DNA from 3 places in the Pseudomonas sp. LY-1 genome. Region 1 is predicted to be linked to each of the others. Evidence: riboswitches for the same ligand, from Rfam matches in the RefSeq annotation. Region 1 holds a riboswitch; each other region holds the start of a gene.
The links. A riboswitch is a leader RNA that binds a small molecule or an ion and turns the genes downstream of it on or off. The one in region 1 is predicted to bind cobalamin.
Positions count from the first base shown of each region.

Region 2: it holds a riboswitch for cobalamin, as region 1 does, so the genes downstream of both, MOQ67_RS21880 (ABC transporter substrate-binding protein) here and MOQ67_RS18375 (CbtB domain-containing protein) in region 1, are expected to answer to the same signal.
Region 3: it holds a riboswitch for cobalamin, as region 1 does, so the genes downstream of both, cobO (cob(I)yrinic acid a,c-diamide adenosyltransferase) here and MOQ67_RS18375 (CbtB domain-containing protein) in region 1, are expected to answer to the same signal.

Region 1 is NZ_CP094353.1:4,040,770-4,044,037, forward strand. Features, by position in the region: gene cobN (cobaltochelatase subunit CobN) at 1-402, opposite strand, end outside; gene cobW (cobalamin biosynthesis protein CobW) at 406-1,473, opposite strand; cobalamin riboswitch at 1,566-1,765, opposite strand; cobalamin riboswitch at 1,807-2,016, shown strand; gene MOQ67_RS18375 (CbtB domain-containing protein) at 2,114-2,302, shown strand; gene MOQ67_RS18380 (CbtA family protein) at 2,314-3,018, shown strand; gene MOQ67_RS18385 (cobalamin biosynthesis protein) at 3,015-3,268, shown strand, end outside.
Region 2 is NZ_CP094353.1:4,785,863-4,789,130, forward strand. Features, by position in the region: gene MOQ67_RS21870 (M4 family metallopeptidase) at 1-400, opposite strand, end outside; gene MOQ67_RS21875 (DNA/RNA non-specific endonuclease) at 535-1,464, shown strand; cobalamin riboswitch at 1,500-1,694, shown strand; gene MOQ67_RS21880 (ABC transporter substrate-binding protein) at 1,809-2,819, shown strand; gene MOQ67_RS21885 (FecCD family ABC transporter permease) at 2,816-3,268, shown strand, end outside.
Region 3 is NZ_CP094353.1:5,018,388-5,021,655, reverse strand. Features, by position in the region: gene MOQ67_RS22990 (PQQ-dependent sugar dehydrogenase) at 1-918, opposite strand, end outside; cobalamin riboswitch at 1,018-1,261, shown strand; gene cobO (cob(I)yrinic acid a,c-diamide adenosyltransferase) at 1,341-1,952, shown strand; gene MOQ67_RS22980 (cobyrinate a,c-diamide synthase) at 1,949-3,268, shown strand, end outside.

The sequences.
Region 1 (3,268 bases):
ACGCGCTGCGGCATCCACGGTGCTGAGGCCGCTGAGTTCCGGGTCGGGGCGGTCATCCCCCGGCACCAGGATCAGCGTGACCCCGCGCTCGGCCAACGCCACCAGGCGCTCGACGCCGTAACGCCAATAGCCGATGCCGCCGTGCAGGGAAATCAGGATGACCTTGGCGTGGCGCAGCACTTCATCGACGTACAGGTCCACCGATGCATGGTTCTGCACCTGCATCGGGTTGGCCAGGCGCAAGCTCGGGTAATCCTCGGGCAACTGCTGGGCCGCTTCGGCCAGCAGCGCCAGGCTGGAATCGCCGCTGCACAGGATCACCAGCTCGGCGGGGGTTTGCCCAAGGTCGGCAATGTTGTCGTCCGCGACGAAACCGCCGGGCTGGGTCCTGAGCAGGTGCATGGGTTAAACGCTGAGGGCGGCGCGCAATTGCGCTTCGAGGCCCGCCGCGTCGAGGTCCTGGCCGATCAGCACCAGGCGCGTGATGCGCGCTTCGTCGGCGCTCCAGGCGCGGTCGAAGTGTTTGTCGAAGCGCGTGCCCACGCCCTGGATCAGCAGGCGCATCGGCTTGTTCGGGATCGCCGCGAAGCCTTTGACGCGCAGGATGCCGTGCTGCACCACCAATTGGCTCAGGGCGTCGAGCAGCAGGGCTTCGTCGGACTGGGGCAGGTCGATGGAAATGGAGTCGAACGCATCGTGATCATGATCGTCTTCGCCTTCGCCTTCGTGATGATGATCGTGATGGCTGTGGCGGCCGTCGATGTGCTCTTCGGAGCCGGCGCCCAGGCCGATCAGCACGTCCAGCGGTACCCGACCGCTGCTGGCTTCGATGATCTTCACCGCCGGCGGCAACTCTTCGGCGACTTCCAGGCGCACGCGGGCCAGGTCGTCGGGGCTGATCAGGTCGCACTTGTTGAGGATCACCAGGTCGGCGCTGGCCAGTTGGTCGGCGAACAGTTCATGCAGCGGTGATTCGTGGTCCAGGTTCGGGTCGAGTTTGCGCTGGGCGTCGACCTGATCCGGGAAGGCGGCGAAGGTGCCGGCCGCCACGGCGGGGCTGTCGACCACGGTGATCACCGCATCGACCGTGCAGGCGTTGCGGATTTCCGGCCACTGGAACGCCTGGACCAAAGGTTTTGGCAGGGCCAGGCCGGAGGTTTCGATGAGGATATGGTCAAGGTCGCCGCGACGGGCAACCAGTTCGCGCATCACCGGGAAGAACTCTTCCTGCACGGTGCAGCACAGGCAGCCGTTGGCCAGTTCATACACGCGGCCGTTGGCTTCTTCCTCGGTGCAGCCGATGGAGCACTGCTTGAGGATTTCACCGTCGATGCCCAGCTCGCCGAACTCGTTGACGATCACCGCGATGCGACGGCCCTGGGCGTTATCGAGCATATGGCGCAGCAAGGTGGTTTTGCCCGAGCCGAGAAAGCCGGTAACGATGGTGACGGGGAGTTTGGCCAGTGTTTTCATCGGATGCCCTTGGGGGCGGGCATACGGGACGATAGGCCCTGCGCGACGCGCAGCAGCAGATTTCGTCACCGGATCACCCCGCCCGGTTGAATTGAAAAATCGGTTGCGAGGCAGGTCTCCTGGCTTGGGGCTTGCGGGTCTTGCGACCGGCGCTGGCTGCGCCTTCCCGCCTTGATGGCAGTGGCGTGGCAGTCAGATAAACCCTTCACAGTTGCGGGGGCAGCCGCGGCTTGAACCGCGTTCCCTTCTTAGCTCCGGCCTGGGCCGAAGAACCTCGAGGGTGCAAGGCTACAGGGGCTCAGTCAATTTGACTACCGTCGCCCTGCATGCTTTCCTACACACCTTGTTTCGGGTGCCCTTCACAGGGTGAAACGGGAAACCGGTGCGTCATAGCGATATGACCAGTCCGGTGCTGCCCCCGCAACGGTAAGCGAGCGAAGCGTCACGGCCACTGTGCTTTGTGCATGGGAAGGCGATGCTTTCAGGACTCAGTTCAAGAGCCCCCTCGCAAGCCCGGAGACCGGCCCGAAAAAAATCATCTAACAAACCCGCGGTGGGCGGGCGCTGTTTGAACCCTGCGTGCCTGGCTCGCGGGTTTTGCATGCGCTCGTGTCACCCTGAACCCCTGAAGGGACGCGCCATGTCGATCATCAGCAGCACCTCGCCTAGCACCAGCAGCACCGCCACCCTGAGCCAACGCCTGGGCGCCGCCATCGGCGCGTCGATCCTCGGCGCGTGCCTGGTGTATTTCGCCGGGTTCTCGCATATCGAAGCGGTACACAACGCCGCCCACGATACCCGCCACAGCGCCGCGTTCCCGTGCCATTGAGACCTGCCGACATGATCAAGCGTATTGCGCAAACCGCAGGTTTCAGTGGGCTGCTGGCCGCCCTGTTGTTGACCTTGCTGCAAAGTTTCTGGGTCGCCCCGCTAATCATGCAGGCGGAAACCTTTGAAAAAGCCCCGGCCGCGACGCAAGTGGTACACGAGCACGCCGCCGGCACCGCTGCACACGCCCATGACGCCGAAGCCTGGGAGCCGGAAGATGGCTGGCAGCGCGTGCTGTCGACCACCGGCGGCAATCTGGTGGTGGCGGTCGGTTTCGCCTTGATGCTCGCCGGGCTCTACACCCTGCGCGCGCCGACTCGCACGGCTCAAGGCCTGCTGTGGGGCCTGGCCGGTTACGCAACCTTCGTGCTGGCGCCAACCCTGGGCCTGCCGCCGGAATTGCCGGGCACTGCCGCTGCCGACCTGGCACAACGGCAGATCTGGTGGATCGGCACGGCGGCCTCAACCGCGGCCGGTATCGCGCTGCTGGTATTCGGTGGCAACTGGCTGCTCAAGGCGCTGGGCGCGGCGATCCTCGTGGTGCCTCATGTGATTGGCGCTCCGCAACCTGAAGTGCATTCGATGCTGGCCCCTGAGGCTCTGGAAGCACAGTTCAAGATCGCCTCGCAACTGACCAACATCGCGTTCTGGTTGGCGTTGGGGCTGATCAGCGCCTGGTTGTTTCGCCGTAACCGCGACGATCGATACACCGCATGACCCTGGTCGTCGGCCTGGGCTGCCAGCGCGGCTGCGAGTTTCAAGCCCTGCTGGACCTGCTGGACGCCGCCCTCGCCGAGGGCGGTATCGAGCGCCATCGCATCACCGCCCTGGCCAGTCTTGATCGCAAGCAGGATGAACCGGGCTTGCTGGCCCTGACCCAATGGCTGAACCTGCCGCTGCACTGCTTCAGCGCGGCGCACCTGGCGATGTATGACGACCGTCTGAGCCACAGGTCTGCCGTCGCCTT
Region 2 (3,268 bases), 750 kb from region 1:
GAACGGTCGCGTCCAGCGCCATACCGGCGTCGTCTATGGAGTTGCGGTCGAAGACCTGATCGAAAAAATCGAATGTGGCGCCCAACCCATCGTAGGCCTCGTCCACCGCCACATCACCACTGACGGGTTGCCCTTCGCCACGGATCAACTTGCCCGGCAGGCTATCGGCGCCCTCGGCGCTGTAGATCGAACGCCGTTTTTCGGCGCCCATGGGCAGGGCCATGTGGGCGGCCCCTTTGGCGGGTACGGCAACCATGCGCAACGAACGGAACGTGCTGTCTTTGGCGCGTGTGCGTAACGCGACTTCCCGTTGCGCTTTATCGCCGTTGCGGGCGATCTGGTCGAGCATGTATGGCGGGATCAGGCAGAAAATCGGGTTGCGATGCTGGCGAACACACATTGGCTGGCTCCATTTTGGCGTGGGGTGAACGTCCGGGTAACCGTTCAAGAATAGTCCTGCCGTGGCGGCTTGGGCCAAATTGTCATGAAGCTATGCTGCAGTAGTGTTAATCCGAGGACTGCGAGGAACTTACAATGCCCCCACGCGCCACCAAAATCGACCTTTCGCACCGCCCCCGGCTCGCCGATCTGCGCCCGTTGATCGCGGCCGGCCCGAGTCTCATGGAGGCCAGGGCGGTGACTGCGCGTGTCACTGCGGCCAAGGACCTGCAGGACCGGCGCGGCTACGCTGAAGCGTTTCTCGACCGCTTCGTGGTGCCATGGCCCACGGTGGATGAAGCCCTGCTGGCTGACGTACAGCCGCTGCGCCTGGACTACACGCATTTCTCAGTGACCATGTCGCGCTCGAGGCGACTGGCACTCTACGTGGGCGCCAATATCGATGGCGCACAGCATGTGGATATCATCCGCAGCAACGACGCCTGGGCCTACGACGGCCGCCTGCCCATCAGCGCACAGGTGGGTGATGCGCTCTACACCGACAATGGCCTGGACCGCGGTCATCTGGTGCGCCGACAGGACCCCAACTGGGGTGACGCGGCCAACACCGCCAATACCGACACCTTCCACTTCACCAACTGCTCACCGCAGATGAGCGGCTTCAACCAGAAGACCTGGCTGGAACTCGAGGACTACATTCTCGATAACACACAACGCTGGAAAGCCCGGGCCACGGTGTTTACCGGCCCGGTGTTGGCGGACGACGACCGCGTCTACCGGGGCGTTAAAATCCCCAAAGCGTTCTGGAAAGTGGTCGCCTACCTCAGCGACGACGGCAAGCCCTGCGCCAGCGCCTACATGATCGACCAAAACCGCGAGCTGGGTCAGCTCGACCTCATGTTCGGCCAGCTCAGAACCTACCAGCGCAGCGTGATTCAGATCGAACGCTTGACCGGTATCCGCTTCGCCAACCTGGCCGACTACGATGGTTTCAGCAATGAAGAGCGCGCCACGGGGACGCGAATTGAAGCGCTGATCCAGGGCCCTGAAGATATTCGTCTGTAACCGGACGACCTAAGGCTATATCGCCCCGCCGTGATCGACTACCATACCGCGCCGGTTCCCAAACGGGACTAATAGGGAATCCGAAGCGCGGTACACCGCGCCAATCGGAACTGCCCCCGCAACTGTAGATGCCGAGCCCGCTCCCCCACTGCCACTGGACCCCGTCCGGGAAGGCTGGAGCGTGGCGACGACGCATCAGTCAGGAGACCTGCCGGCCCAGTAAAATCACTAACCGGCGGGGTGTCCGGGAAGGACATCCTTGCCTGCCTCACCCGCAGCGGTCGAGGGCGTGTTTCCGAACCGTACACCCCCTGTTCCAGGTACGGCTCCAAGGAGATTGCCCAATGCTGCCACGCGTTACCGCCCTGCTCACCGGCCTGGGCCTGTGTGCCCTGGCCCAAGCGGCCCCCACTCAGTACCCGCTGACAGTGGAGAACTGCGGCAGCAGCCTGACCTTCGCGCAAGCGCCCGCCCGCGCCGTGACCATCGGCCAGGCTGCCACCGAAATGCTCTATGCCCTCGGCGTGGGCGATAAAGTGGTCGGCACGTCGCTGTGGTTCAACAACGTGCTGCCACAGTTCAAGGCGCTGAACGACGGCATCGAACGCCTGGCCAATAACGAACCGAGCTTCGAGTCGGTGATCGCCAAGCGCCCGCAACTGGTGGCGGCCGAGCTGGAATGGGTGGTCGGCCCGCAAGGCGTGGTGGGCACCCGCGAGCAGTTTCATGAGTTGAAGATCCCCACCTACCTGCTGCCCTCCGACTGCGAAGCCAAGAACAACCGGGTGGGCGCCGACGGCACGCGGCTGGAGCCGTTCCGCATCGACACGATCTACAAGGGCATCCGCCAGTTGGCGGAGATTTTCGACGTGCAGGATCGCGGCCAGCAACTCAACGATGAACTCAAGGCGCGCCTGGCCAAGTCCGTCGCCACCGTGCAAGGCAAGGGGCTCAAGCAGGCCAGCGCGCTGGTGTGGTTTTCCAGCGCCGAGATGGCCAGCGATCCCTATGTGGCCGGTCACAAGGGTGTCCCCGAATTCATGCTGCAAACGCTCGGCCTGCGCAACGTGGTGCAGTCCGATGAGGAATGGCCCGCCGTCGGCTGGGAAACCATCGCCAAGGCCAACCCCACCGTGCTGGTGATCGCCCGCATGGACCGTCGCCGCTACCCGGCCGACGATCATGCACAGAAGCTCGCCTTCCTGCGCAGCGACCCGGTGACGCGCAACATGGACGCGGTGAAACACAACCGCATCATCATCCTCGACGCCATGGCCCTGCAGGCCAGCGTGCGGACCTTCGAGGGTCTTGAACAACTGGCCGCGGCCATCGACGGCTACGACCTGCCGAAATGATACGAACCCTACTCGCCCTGGCATTGCTACTGATCGCCGTGCTCGCCGGCGTGGCCATCGGCGAAACCGCCATCGCGCCGCAGGTGGTGTTGCAGGTACTCGCCAACAAACTGTGGGCGGCCGGCTACGTGCTGGACCCGATCGATGAAGGCGTGGTGTGGAACTACCGCCTGACCCGCGCCCTGGTCGCCGCCGCATGCGGGGCCGGGCTGGCCACCTGCGGGGTGATTTTGCAGTCGTTGTTGCGCAACCCCCTGGCCGATCCTTACCTGCTGGGCATCAGCGCCGGCGCGTCGACCGGCGCAGTCCTGGTGGTGCTGATGGGCGTCGGCGGCGGCTTGGTTTCGCTGTCGGTCGGTGCGTTCGGCGGGGCGATGGCGGCGTTTGCGCTGGTGGTATTGCTCGCACGGGCCAGCGGTTCGTCCAGCGGCACCGGGCAGATCATCCTC
Region 3 (3,268 bases), 980 kb from region 1:
GCTGAAGGGCCAGCCATAAAAGGCGCCATCCTGGACCGAGGTGATGTAGTCCGGCACCAGGTCGCTGCCGATCTCATCGCGCTCGTTCACCGCCGTCCACAGCTTGCCGCTCTGCGGTTCCCAGGCCATGCCGTTGGGGTTGCGCAGGCCGGAGGCGAAGATGCGGTGTTGGCCGCTGGCGCGGTCGACTTCCCAGATCGCCGCGCGGCCTTGTTCCGCTTCCAGGCCGTTCTCGGCGACGTTGCTGTTGGAACCGACGCTCACATACAACTTGCTGCCGTCCTTGCTGGCCACCACGTTTTTCGTCCAGTGATGGTTGATGCTGCCCGCTGGCAGGTCGATGACCTTGCTGCCGGCGGTCTTGATCACGGTTTCGCCGGTCTGATAGGCAAAGCGCAGCAGCTTGTCCGAATCGGCCACGTACAGGTCATTGCCGACCAGCGTCATGCCGAAGGGCGAGTTGAGGTTTTCCAGGAATACCGTGCGGGTCTCCGCGACCCCATCGTGGTCGGCATCGCGCAGCAGGGTGATGCGGTTTGGGCTCGGCACACCGGCGCCGGCGCGGCCCATGACTTTCTCCATCACCCAGCCACGAATGCCTTTGGAGTCATCCGGCTTGGGCGGCGCGTTGGTTTGCGCCACCAGCACATCGCCGTTGGGTAATACGTACAGCCAGCGCGGGTGGTCCAGGCCTTCGGCGAAGGCCGCCACCTGGGTGCCGGCGGCGGCCGTCGGCGTGGTGCCTGCGGGCCAGCCGATGGCCGGAGCGATGTTCACCGTGGGGATCAGCGTCTTGTTCGGTTCCGGCAGTTGCGGTGAAGGCCCGGTGCCGTCGGATACCTTCAGGGTCGAGCTTTCGCCGCAGGCGGCAAGGCTGCCCGCGAGCATGATCAGTAAGGCGAGTCTTGTTTTATGCATGGTTTTCTCCTGGATGCCTGTAAGGGTAGAGGTGTGCGTTGCGGCGATGGTTCAAGTACAAGGCCAGCTTTAATTGACGCTCCACCCCCAACCCACTAACCTTCGCGGCTTGTTCCAGGTGCTCTGTGACCTACGGGTCGACTGAGTGAAACAGGGAAGCCGGTGAGTGAGCGCACTTGTACACAGTGCTGCCGCGATTCCGGCGCTGCCCCCGCAACGGTAAATGAGTCAAAACGGTGCTGTTTGCCACTGTATCGCTCGCGATATGGGAAGGCGCGCCGTCGGCGTGCGCTCTAGCGCGCCACTCATGAGCCCGGAGACCGGCCCGGATCATCCAACAGCATCACGGTGGGCGATGCTTGGCTGTCTGTTTTTGATTTTTCCTGCCCGCCGTTTTTGTCCAGCCCCAACGGAGAGCTGCCATGACCGATTCCCCCGAGCGCGACGAACGCCACCTGGCGCGCATGCTGCGTAAAAAAGCCGTGATCGATGAACGCATCGCCAATTCCCCGAACGAATGCGGCTTGCTGCTGGTGCTGACCGGCAACGGCAAAGGCAAGAGCAGCTCGGCATTTGGCATGCTGGCCCGTGCCATGGGCCATGGCATGCAGTGCGGTGTGGTGCAGTTCATCAAGGGGCGCAACAGCACCGGCGAAGAACTGTTCTTCCGCCGCTTCCCCGAGCAAGTGCGTTTCCATGTGATGGGCGAGGGTTTTACCTGGGAAACCCAGGACCGCCAGCGCGACATCGCGGCCGCTGAAGCCGCCTGGGCGGTGTCCCGCCAATTGCTGCAAGACCCGTCCATCGGTCTGGTGGTGCTGGATGAGCTGAACATCGCGCTCAAGCACGGCTATCTCGACCTGGATCAAGTCCTTGGCGATCTGCAGGCCCGCCCGCCGATGCAGCACGTGGTCGTCACCGGCCGTGGCGCCAAGCCCGAGCTGATCGAAATGGGCGACACCGTCACCGAGATGGGCATGCTCAAGCACGCGTTCCAGGCCGGTATCAAGGCACAGAAAGGCGTCGAACTTTGAATCAGCCCCGTCATTGCCCGGCCGTCTTGATCGCCGCACCGGCGTCCGGCCAGGGCAAAACCACGGTCACCGCCGCGCTGGCCCGTTTGCACCGCAACCTGGGGCGTAAGGTGCGCGTGTTCAAATGCGGCCCGGACTTCCTCGACCCGATGATTCACGAGCGCGCCAGCGGTGCGCCGGTGTATCAATTGGATATGTGGATGGTGGGCGAGCAGGAAAGTCGTCGCTTGCTGTGGGAAGCAGCGGGGGAGGCGGACCTGATCCTGATCGAAGGCGTGATGGGCCTGTTCGACGGCACGCCTTCCAGCGCTGACCTGGCGCGACACTTCGGTGTCCCGGTGCTCGGCGTGATCGATGGCACTGCGATGGCGCAAACCTTCGGCGCCCTGGCCCTCGGCCTGGCACGCTACCAGCCGGACTTGCCGTTCGCCGGGGTGCTGGCCAACCGCGTCGGCACCCTGCGCCATGCACAACTGCTTGAAGGCAGCCTCACCGAAGGCCTGCGCTGGTATGGCGCGCTGTCCCGCGAGACCGCTATCGAATTGCCCAGTCGCCACCTGGGCCTGGTGCAAGCCAGCGAACTGAATGACCTCGACCTGCGCCTGGACGCTGCCGCCCAGGCGTTGGGCAGCAGTTGCGAGGTCGCGTTGCCGCCGCCGGTGACCTTTGCCGCACCGCCCGTGATCCGCGCCGAACCGTTGCTGGCCGGCGTGCGTATTGCCATCGCCCGTGACGAAGCCTTCGCCTTCACCTACGGTGCGAGCCTCGATCTGCTGCGGGCGATGGGCGCTGAGTTGAGCTTCTTCTCGCCGATCCATGATCGCCAATTGCCCGATGCCGACAGCCTCTATCTGCCGGGCGGTTACCCCGAACTGCATCACCAGGCGCTGTCGGAAAACACCGCGATGCTGGATGCGATCCGTGCCCATCACGCTGCCGGCAAACCGCTGCTCGCCGAGTGTGGCGGGATGCTTTATCTGTTGGACTCGCTCACCGATGTCGACGGCATCCGCGCCGAACTGGTCGGCCTGCTACAGGGCGATGCGGTGATGCAAAAGAAGCTCGCGGCCCTGGCCCTGCAAAGCGTCGAATTGCCCGAGGGTGTGTTGCGCGGTCATACCTATCACCACTCGCTGACCAGCACCGAATGGCAGCCCGTTGCCCGTGGCGTGAGCCCCAATGGTGGGCGCGGGGCCGAGGCGGTGTATCGGCAGGGGCGGCTGACCGCGTCCTACGTCCACTTCTATTTCCCTTCCAACCCCCGCGCCGTTGCTGCGCTGTTTGCGCCCGGCGAAGGCAAATCGCACTCGGCTAAA